3 regions of the Pedococcus aerophilus genome follow, and region 3 is predicted to be linked to each of the others. Evidence: predicted binding sites of a transcription regulator. Region 3 holds the regulator's gene; each other region holds the start of a gene.
The links. Region 3 encodes HspR, which represses chaperone genes until heat shock. Its sites were predicted from a motif close to AAGTTGAGTCNNNNNGACTCAACTT; they were not measured.

Region 1 (3,271 bases), 170 kb from region 3:
ACGGTGACCGCCTGGGTGACGGTGACGTCGTCGAGGACGCCGAGGGAGCCGATGAGGATCCCGGCGAGGAGCAGGCCCCGCAGGTCGATGCCCTGTGACTGGCCGAGGATGAACGAGCTCTCGTCACCGGCGCCGGACAACCTCATGACGCTCACCGACACCGCGGCGAGCAGGCCCGTGAGGAGCAGGCTCGCCAACGTCCCGGCGAGAGCGACGGTGGTGGTGCGCCCGAGGCCGTGGGTCAGGTAGAGCACGACGAGCACGATGGCCGAGCAGCCGACCACCGCCACCGCGAGAGGGGGTCTGCCGCCGAGGACGGCGGGGATGACGAAGCCCATGATGACGGTGAACGTCACCCCGAGACCGAGGAGCGCACTGACGCCGCGCCACCGGCCGAAGGCGACCACCGACAGGGCGAAGGCCGCGAGCAGGACCCACAGCTGCGTGCCGCGCTGGTGGTCGAGGATGGCGTAGCGGGAGGCAGGACTGCTCTCGGGGGAGTATGCCAGCGTGATCTCGTCACCCGCCGACACCTGGGGCGCGCCAACGCCCGAGGGGAGCGGGACGGTGAAGGTGTTCCCCGACTGCGGGCCGGAGGTGAGCCGCACCTGCGCCGTGCCGCAGGCCGTTGACCCCGGAGCGCCCGCGGAAGGGGATCCGGGTTGGGGCTCGGCGGACGCCGGGCAGGACTGTCGCTCCACGTCGTCGACGACGCCGTTGACCTGTTGCGCTCCCGGCCTCCCGGACGCGGTGCTGCCGTCGGGCCACAGCGCCACCATGGCTAGCCCGACGGCGCACAATACGGCGGCCATCGCCGCCAGCACCTTCGGCGAGGTGGGCGTGCTGCCCGACGACGGGTGCGCGTGCCTGCCGGCCACCTGACTCCTCACGTCCTGGACGGATCGAGCGAGGACGGACCCTCGCTGCCGTGACCATGGTGCCGCAGGTGGTCGGGGACCGTGGTCACGGCTGCGGGCTGGTCGACCGTGATCGATCGGTGTCAGGACCCGCCGGCCCGGACGTGCGGGGAGCCTCGAGCGCCGCCCGGAGGTGTGGGAGGGGTCCCGCGCGCTCGCGGAGGTGAGCGCTGGCGAACCCACCCGTGGTGGTCGAGGCGCTGCGGCCGGCTCGGTGGCGTCGCCAGTCCGTCTGCGAACAGCGGGATCGGCGGATGGTGCTCGTGCGTCGGGACCGTCGGCTCCGTCCCGGAGGGAGGGGAGTCCTCCCACTGCCCGGCGACGATGGCGTCGAACTCAGCCCTCAACCACTCCGGGTCGGAGCAGACCAGGTCGACGAAGGCATCCCGGTCGGCGACCGGAGTCAGGCCCTGAGGTGTCGGGTCGACGAGCATGACCGACCCCCGGTCACGAGCTGATCGCGTGCCGGTCCGCGCCGCTGCTGGCGATCGAGATCTTGCGCGGCTTGGCCTGTTCGGCCACGGGGATCCTCAGGGTGAGCACGCCGGTGTCGTAGCTGGCCTGGATCCGTTCGGTGTCCAGGTTGTCGCCCAGGACGAGCTGCCGACTGAACACTCCTCGTGGCCGTTCGGCAGCGATGAGCTCGGCGTCGCTGGCCCGTGGCGGTCGTTCGGCCCTCACGGTCACCACGTTGCGTTCGACGTCGAGGTCGATCGAGTCCGGGCTCACGCCCGGGAGGTCGAACTCGACCTGGAACAGGTCTCCGTCGCGCCAGGCGTCCATCGGCATGACCGAGGGGCGGGCGAGCGTGCCGTCGGTGCCGAAGACCTGTTGGGTCAGTCGGTCGAGGTCACGGAAAGGGTCGGTGCGCATCAGCATCGTGGTCACCTCCGTCGTGTCTGGTGATGCTCCTCGTGGGCCACGGATCGCGGTCAGATCTATGGTCAGCGCTATAGGTTTCTTGTAGCACTGGTGTCATGCTGGCGCAAGATCTGATGCGCATGATTTTCGAGAAGGGGTGCTTGATGACCGGTCTGCCGGGTCCCGATGGGGACCGTGGGGTCTACGGCATCTCGGTCGCCGCCGAACTGGTGGGCGCGGGAGCCCAGAGCCTGCGGTTGTACGAGGCCCGGGGACTCGTCGAGCCGGCGCGGACGGCTGGAGGCACTCGTCGTTACAGCGCGAACGACGTGGAGCGCCTGCGTCGCATCAACGACCTGCTCGACGCAGGGGTCAACCTGGTCGGCATCGCCATGCTGTTGGACCTGCAGGACGAGAACGCGCGACTGCGGGCCGAGAACGACAGCCCGGGGTCACGCCGGGGACGCGCTCCGGGCTGACGGCTCAGCAGAGGGTTCGGGTGACTTCGGGTGGTCTGGGCGCTCGGGTGCCGTGACGGGCAGCACCACGGTGAAGGTCGTCCCCTCGCCCTCGGCCGAGGTCACCTCGATGCGGCCCTGGTGCTGGGTGATGATCGCGTGGACGATGCTGAGTCCGAGGCCCGCGCCCTGGATCGCCTGCTCCGTGGCCGTCGAGCTGCGGAAGAACCGCCGGAAGAGCTGTCCCTGCTCCGCCTCGGGGATCCCCATCCCGGTGTCGCTCACGACGATCTCGTTCCCCGGCGGACGGTGGGACAGCCGGACCTCGATGGTGCCGCCGTCGGGCGTGAACTTCACCGCGTTGGTCAACAGGTTGAGCAGCGCGCGCTGGAGCTGGTCCGGGTCGACCTGTCCGACGAGGGCTTCCTCGGGCACGCTCGTCGAGACCTCGAGGGACCGCGTGGCGAGGACCGGTGCCAGCAGCGCGAGGGCGCCCTCGACCGTGCTCCGCAGGTCGGTCGGGCGGAGCTTGATGTCGAGCTCGGACGCCTCGATCTGCGACAGGGTCAAGAGGTCCTCGACCAGCAGCAGCAGGCGTCGGCTGTTGCGGTCGACGCGACCCAGGACGTCGAGCTGGCGCTGGGTCAGCTCACCGGCACCGCCGTCCTCGAGCACCTCGGAGTAGCCGATGATGTTGGTGATGGGGGTCCGCAGCTCGTGGCTGACGGTGGCGAGGAAGTCGGCCTTGACCCGGTCGGTCTCCCGGAGCCGCTCGGCCGCGTCGCGTTCGTGCTGCAGGGTCAGGACGAGTGCGTCGTGCGCAGCCTCCCGCTCGGTGACGTCCTCCGCCGTCGCGAGGAATCCCAGCACCCCACCATCGTCGTCCGGTATGGCGCTCAACGTCATCCGCATCGACCTCACCTCGCCGTCACCCCGGCGGAACCCCCACAGGCGGTCGGTGTCGCCGGACTCGAGCGACGCGCGGCAGATCGCCGCGAAGGAGGGGAGGGCGCGCAGGTCGGAGGCGTGGCGGTC
Region 2 (3,271 bases), on a different contig from region 3:
GGCCGGTGTGCACCCGAGCGACGTGCAGGACCTCGCCGACCTCGCGCGCTTCCCGTTCACGACCAAGGCGGACCTGCGCGACAACTACCCGTTCGGGATGTTCGCGGTGCCGCGCGAGCAGGTGTCCCGCATCCACGCGTCGAGCGGCACGACGGGCAAGCCGACGGTCGTCGGCTACACCCGCGACGACATCGACACCTGGGCCGAGGTGATGGCGCGCTCCATCGAGGCGGCGGGTGGCCGGCCGGGCGACCTGGTCCACATCGCCTACGGGTACGGCTTGTTCACCGGTGGGATCGGTGCGCACTACGGGGCCGAGCGCCTCGGCTGCACCGTCGTGCCGGTCAGCGGGGGCATGACCGAGCGCCAGGTCCAGCTCATCTCGGACTTCCGACCGCGCGTCATCATGGTCACGCCGTCCTACTTCCTCGCGATCCTCGACGAGATGGAGGCGCAGGGGATCGACCCGAAGGACACCTCGCTGGAGATCGGCATCTTCGGCGCCGAGCCGTGGACCGAGCAGATGCGCGAGGAGGTCCAGCGACGCAGCAACCTGAGGGCCGTGGACATCTACGGTCTCTCGGAGGTGATGGGGCCCGGCGTCTCGCAGGAGTCCGGGCAGACCCAGGACGGGTTGCACGTCTGGGAGGACCACTTCTACCCCGAGGTCGTCGACCCGATCACGGGGGAGGTGCTGCCGGACGGCGAGGAGGGTGAGCTGGTCTTCACCTCGCTCACGAAGCACGCGATGCCGGTGGTGCGCTACCGCACCCGCGACCTGACCACGCTGTTGCCCGGCACGGCGTACCCGCAGTTCCGGCGGATGGCCAAGATCACCGGCCGCAGCGACGACATGATGATCGTCCGCGGGGTCAACGTCTTCCCCTCGCAGGTCGAGGAGCACCTGCTCGCGATCGACGGGCTGACCCCGCACTACCTGTGCGTGCTGACCCGGCCGGGCCGGATGGACGAGCTCACCGTCCGGGTCGAGGCGGCGGAAGGCGTCGACGAGGCCCGCCGGTCGGCGCTCGGCGGGGAGCTCCGTTCGCGGGTCAAGGACCGCGTCGGGGTGACGATCGCCGTCGAGGTGCTCGCCCCGCACGCCCTCGAGCGCTCGCTGGGCAAGGCGAAGCGCATCGACGATCAGCGCAACCTGTGCTGACGACACCGGTTCCGCCCTGAGCGGACGAGGCTGTTCAGCCACCTGTAACGGTGTAATCATCATTACATGACAACCAAGACCACAGCAGAAGCATGGCTGGCCGGTCGGCTCCCCGCCGACTGGTTCACCGGGCCCGTCGAGGTCACCCGTGACCGCGACGAGCTCGTCATCGTCGGCACCCTCGCCGAGCCCGCGCTCGAGACCGACGCCGACGACACCACCGCCCGCGAGATCGCCGCGCGCGGCCGCATCACCTCCTTCCGCGAGGACACGCGCGAACGCCGCATCGAGATCGCCCGCGAGCTCGAGCACCTCTCCGGCCGCAAGGTCTCGTGGGGCGTGCGCGTCGGCGAGACCGAGGCGATGTTCACCCACCTGGCCGCACCCGTCATGACGCGGCTGCGCCAACCCGAGCGCCGCGTCCTCGACACGCTCGTCGAGGCCGGCGTCGCCAAGTCCCGTTCCGAGGCGCTCGCCTGGTGCGTCCGACTCGTCGGGGAGAAGTCCGACAGCTGGCTCGCCGAGCTGCGGACCGCGATGGAGCACGTGGACGAGGTCCGCAAGAAGGGTCCGGGGGCCTGATCGCCCACCGCTCGGGAGGTATGACGCGGGGCCGGCCGCGCGCCATACCGAGCCTGCAGGGGTGTGGGCCACACCGGGAGTCCGTCCGCCCACGGCGAACATGAGCCGACCCGGCTCAGGGTGGGGAACAGGCGGCCACGCACGGGCGTTCCCCGAACAAGCACCACGAGCAGGCCGGAATCGTCCCGATCAGGTATCGGTCGGCGGAAGGCGCGCGCGGGGCGCGCGTCGCACGGATAGCATCGAGGATGACTCGATAGGCAGGAGCAGAAGAGATGTTTGAACGGTTCACCGACCGGGCCCGTCGGGTTGTGGTGCTCGCGCAGGAAGAGGCGCGCATGCTCAACCACAACTACATCGGCACGGAGCACATCCTGCTCGGCCTCATCCACGAGGGTGAAGGCGTCGCCTCCAAGGCTCTGGAGAGCCTCGGTATCTCGCTGGAGTCGGTCCGCGAGCAGGTCCAGGAGATCATCGGCCAGGGCCAGCAGGCCCCCAGCGGCCACATCCCCTTCACGCCCCGGGCGAAGAAGGTCCTCGAGCTCAGCCTCCGCGAGGCGCTGCAGCTCGGCCACAACTACATCGGCACCGAGCACATCCTGCTCGGGCTCATCCGCGAGGGTGAGGGTGTCGCCGCACAGGTCCTCGTCAAGCTGGGGGCCGACCTCAACCGGGTGCGCCAGCAGGTCATCCAGCTGATCTCGGGCTACCAGGGCAAGGAGGGCCAGGCCACCGGTGCCGGCGGCGGCGTCCAGCAGGAGGGCACCCCCGCGGGCTCCCTCGTGCTCGACCAGTTCGGTCGCAACCTCACGATGGCCGCCCGCGAGGGCAAGCTCGACCCGGTCATCGGGCGCGAGAAGGAGATCGAGCGGGTCATGCAGGTGCTGTCCCGCCGCACCAAGAACAACCCGGTCCTCATCGGTGAGCCCGGCGTCGGCAAGACCGCCGTCGTCGAGGGCCTGGCGCAGGACATCGTCAAGGGCGAGGTGCCCGAGACCCTCAAGGACAAGCAGCTCTACACCCTCGACCTCGGCGCGCTCGTGGCCGGCAGCCGCTACCGCGGTGACTTCGAGGAGCGGCTGAAGAAGGTCCTCAAGGAGATCCGCACCCGCGGCGACATCATCTTGTTCATCGACGAGATCCACACCCTGGTGGGTGCGGGTGCCGCCGAGGGCGCGATCGACGCCGCGAGCATCCTCAAGCCGATGCTGGCCCGTGGTGAGCTCCAGACCATCGGTGCCACGACGCTCGACGAGTACCGCAAGCACATCGAGAAGGACTCGGCGCTCGAGCGCCGCTTCCAGCCGATCCAGGTCGCCGAGCCCACGCTCAGCCACGCGATCGAGATCCTCAAGGGCCTGCGCGACCGCTACGAGGCGCACCACCGCGTGTCCATCACGGACGCCGCGCTGGTCTCTGCGGCCAACCTCGCCGACCGCTACATCAACGACCGGTTCCTGCCGGACAAGGCGATCGACCTCATCGACGAGGCGGGCGCGCGGTTGCGCATCCGCCGGATGACCGCAC
Region 3 (3,271 bases):
GCAGGACGGTTCGGTCACCTCCACCGGGTCGACCACGGTGGTCCAGGTGCTCCAGCCCGGCTACCGCGCCGGCGAGCAGGTCCTGCGTGCGGCGCGTGTCGCCGTGGCGGACCCCGAGTGACCCGAGCAAGACTGCACGACACCGTGGTCCGGGGGTCCGCGCCATACGATCTGGCCGGGCCCCCGCCCACCACGGACGCACCACCCGCCCGCCCCACCCGCTGAGAGGAGGACCCGGACATGGCCAGCCAGGACTGGTTCGAGAAGGACTTCTACGCCATCCTCGGCGTCCCCCAGGACGCTGACGAGGCGGCGGTCAAGAAGGCCTACCGCAAGCTCGCCCGCAAGCACCACCCCGACCAGAACCCCGGGGACGCGGCGGCAGAGCAGCGCTTCAAGGACATCGGCGAGGCCAACTCGGTCCTGTCCGACCCGGAGAAGCGCCGCGAGTACGACGCCGTGCGCCAGATGGCCCGCGGCGGCGCCCGCTTCACCGCAGGTGGCCCAGGCGGGCCGGCCGGTGGAGGCGGGTTCGACGACGTGTTCTCCTCGATGTTCGGAGGTGGGGGCGGTGGGGGCCAGCGCGTCCGCTACTCCACCGGTGGTGCCGGCGGCGCCGGCCAGCCCAACCTCGAGGACCTCTTCGGCATGTTCGGGGGCGGCGGAGGCGCCGGTCAGTCGTATGGCGGCGGGGCCGGGTTCCGGGCCCCGACCGGACCACGCAAGGGCGGTGACCTGACCGCCCGCACCAGCCTGCCGTTCCGCGACGCGGTCGAAGGTGCGACCGTCACCCTCGGTGTCGCCGGTGGCGGCACCATCACCACGCGGATCCCCGCCGGGGTCAAGGACGGCCAGAAGATCCGTCTGCGTGGCAAGGGCCAGCCCGGCGACCGCGGCGCCGACCCGGGTGACCTCATCCTCACCGTCAGCGTCGAGAAGCACCCGGTCTTCACCCGCGAGGGCGACAACCTCGCGATCGACCTGCCGGTCACCTTCGCCGAGGCGACCCTCGGTGCCACGGTGTCGGTCCCGACGCTGACCGGTGGACCCGTCAAGGTCCGCATCGCCCCCGGCACCCCGAGTGGTCGGGTGCTGCGTGTCAAGGGACGCGGGGTCCAGGTCAAGGGGGCGCCCGGCGACCTCATGGCCCGCGTCGTCGTGGTCGTGCCGCAGCGGCTGACCGACGAGGCCCGGGAGGCCGTCGAGGTGCTCAAGACTCTGGACGAGGGCCATGACCCCCGCGCCGAGCTCTTCGAGAACGCAGGACGGTGACCCTCCGTGGCGCCCGCAGCCCCCGGTCCCGGCTTCTCGCCTGACGACGAGGCCCCCGTCTTCGTCATCTCCGTGGCGGCCACGCTTGCCGGGATGCACGCGCAGACGCTGCGGCAGTACGACCGGCTCGGCATCGTCAGCCCGTCGCGCACCCGGGGTGGCGGTCGTCGCTACTCCGGGCGCGACGTGGCGATGCTGCGCGAGGTCCAGCGGCTCTCCCAGGAGGAGGGCATCAGCCTCGCCGGCATCCAGCGCATCCTCGAGCTCGAGCACCAGGTCGACGCCCTGCGCGCGCGGGTCCGCGAGCTCTCCGACGAGGTCGACAGCCTGAGGATGGCGACCCGGGGCACCTTCGGCTCGCGGGTCTTCGCGGTCGGCCCGACCGGCGACGTGATCGCCGTCCGGGCGGGGGAGCGCCCGCGCAGCGGACGCTCCCAGGCCCTCGTCGTCTGGCGACCGTCCCACCGCTGAGCCCGGGACCGGCGCAGGGACACCCCTGCCCACAGTGCCCGCGCTCGACGAACTGCGTGCCGGCGAGGTCAGCCGGCGGTCTGAGGCCCCGGGCCGGTGCCGCCTCCGGGCTCGAGGCTGTGCGTCCGGCGCAGGAGCAGGGTGAGCCCGAGGGCGACGACGACCAGGCCCCCGCAGAGCGCCACGACCGGTGCCCAACCGGCGGCCTCCCATGCCGACCCCGCTGCCGTGCCGAACACCGACGAGCCCAGGTAGTACGCGAACAGGTAGAGCGAGCTCGCCTGCGCGGCGCCGCCACGGCCGAGTCGCGCCCGCACCGGCACCCAGCCGCTGGCCACCCCGTGCAGCGCGAAGAACCCCGCGGTGCTGACCGCCAGGGCCACGACGACCAGCCACAGCGGTTGAGCGAGCGACAGCACGACGCCCAGGAGCATGACCACCGCGGCGACCGGCGCCACCGTGCGGCGACCGACCCTGGAGGACCACCTGCCGGCGATCGTCGAGGCCGCCGACCCGCCGAGGTAGACGAGGAACACGAGCGAGGCCAGCGCCACCGGCAGGGCGTACGGCGGGGCCTCGAGCCGGAACCCGATGGTGTTGTAGATGCCGACCTGGGCGCCCATGGCCGTCAGTGAGATGCCGAACAGCATGAGCAGTGCGGGGTCGCGCAAGATCGCCCGGGTGCTGCGGACCGCCTCGCCCAACCCGGGAGGGGCCGGTGTGAAGCGCCGGGACCTCGGAAGCAGCGCGAGCACCGCTGCGGCACAGAGGATCCCGAGCCCACCCATCCCGAGCTGCGCCGCGCGCCAGTCCCAGAGCTGGGCGAGCAGGCCGGCCAGGAGACGGCCGGTCATGCCGCCGAGCGCGGTCCCCGCGATGTACAGGCCTGCGGCCTGGGCGGCCGCGCTGCCGTGGAGCTCCTCGGTGAGGTAGGCCATCGCGACGGCGGGCAGGCCGGCCAGGACGACGCCGAGCAGCAGCCGTAGCCCGAGCAGGGTCGACCAGGTCGGAGCGAAGGCCGCGAGGGCGCACACGATGCTCGAACCGAGCAGCGAGACGTGCATCATCGTGGTGCGACCGAAGCGCTCGGACACCGGAGCGGCGACGAGCATGGCCAGGCCGAGCCCGATCGTGGACAGCGAGACCGTGAGCGAGCTCTGCGCCGGTGACACGTCGAACTCGCGCGACAGCAGCGGCAGCAGCGGCTGGGTCGTGTAGAGCAGCGCGAACGTCGCCATCCCGGCGAGGAACACCGAGGCGGAGATCCGGCGGTAGCCGGCCGACCCGGACCGGTACCCCTCCCACGGGTCGTCGGACCTGGGCGCGTCGGGGTGGCGGGGCATCACGGCCATCCAAGCACGCGGCATACTCGGCCTGTGAGCGAGCACCTGCTGGTCTTCCCCGAGCGTGACACCGCCGACGAGGTGGCTGCCGAGCTGTCCGAGGAGGGGTTCACCGGCGTGCGGGTCGTGCGTGAGGCGCTCGCGGGCGAGGACGACTCCGAGGCACACGAGTGGGCCGTTCACGT

Region 1: a site for HspR is predicted at 1,885-1,909, ahead of ABD286_RS12685 (Hsp20/alpha crystallin family protein). Genes of this name have one in related genera too.
Region 2: a site for HspR is predicted at 1,842-1,866, ahead of ABD286_RS07810 (ATP-dependent Clp protease ATP-binding subunit). Genes of this name have one in related genera too.

What each region holds. Positions count from the first base shown of each region.
Region 1 covers NZ_BAAARN010000003.1:139,218-142,488, reverse strand. The annotation lists gene ABD286_RS12690 (YibE/F family protein) at 1-878, opposite strand, end outside; gene ABD286_RS12685 (Hsp20/alpha crystallin family protein) at 1,365-1,796, opposite strand; gene ABD286_RS12680 (MerR family transcriptional regulator) at 1,943-2,257, shown strand; gene ABD286_RS12675 (sensor histidine kinase) at 2,231-3,271, opposite strand, start outside.
Region 2 covers NZ_BAAARN010000001.1:1,646,610-1,649,880, reverse strand. The annotation lists gene paaK (phenylacetate--CoA ligase PaaK) at 1-1,162, shown strand, start outside; gene ABD286_RS07815 (hypothetical protein) at 1,229-1,744, shown strand; gene ABD286_RS07810 (ATP-dependent Clp protease ATP-binding subunit) at 2,020-3,271, shown strand, end outside.
Region 3 covers NZ_BAAARN010000003.1:310,704-313,974, reverse strand. The annotation lists gene grpE (nucleotide exchange factor GrpE) at 1-121, shown strand, start outside; gene ABD286_RS13615 (DnaJ C-terminal domain-containing protein) at 241-1,272, shown strand; gene ABD286_RS13610 (heat shock protein transcriptional repressor HspR) at 1,279-1,743, shown strand; gene ABD286_RS13605 (MFS transporter) at 1,812-3,086, opposite strand; gene ABD286_RS13600 (ribonuclease E inhibitor RraB) at 3,120-3,271, shown strand, end outside.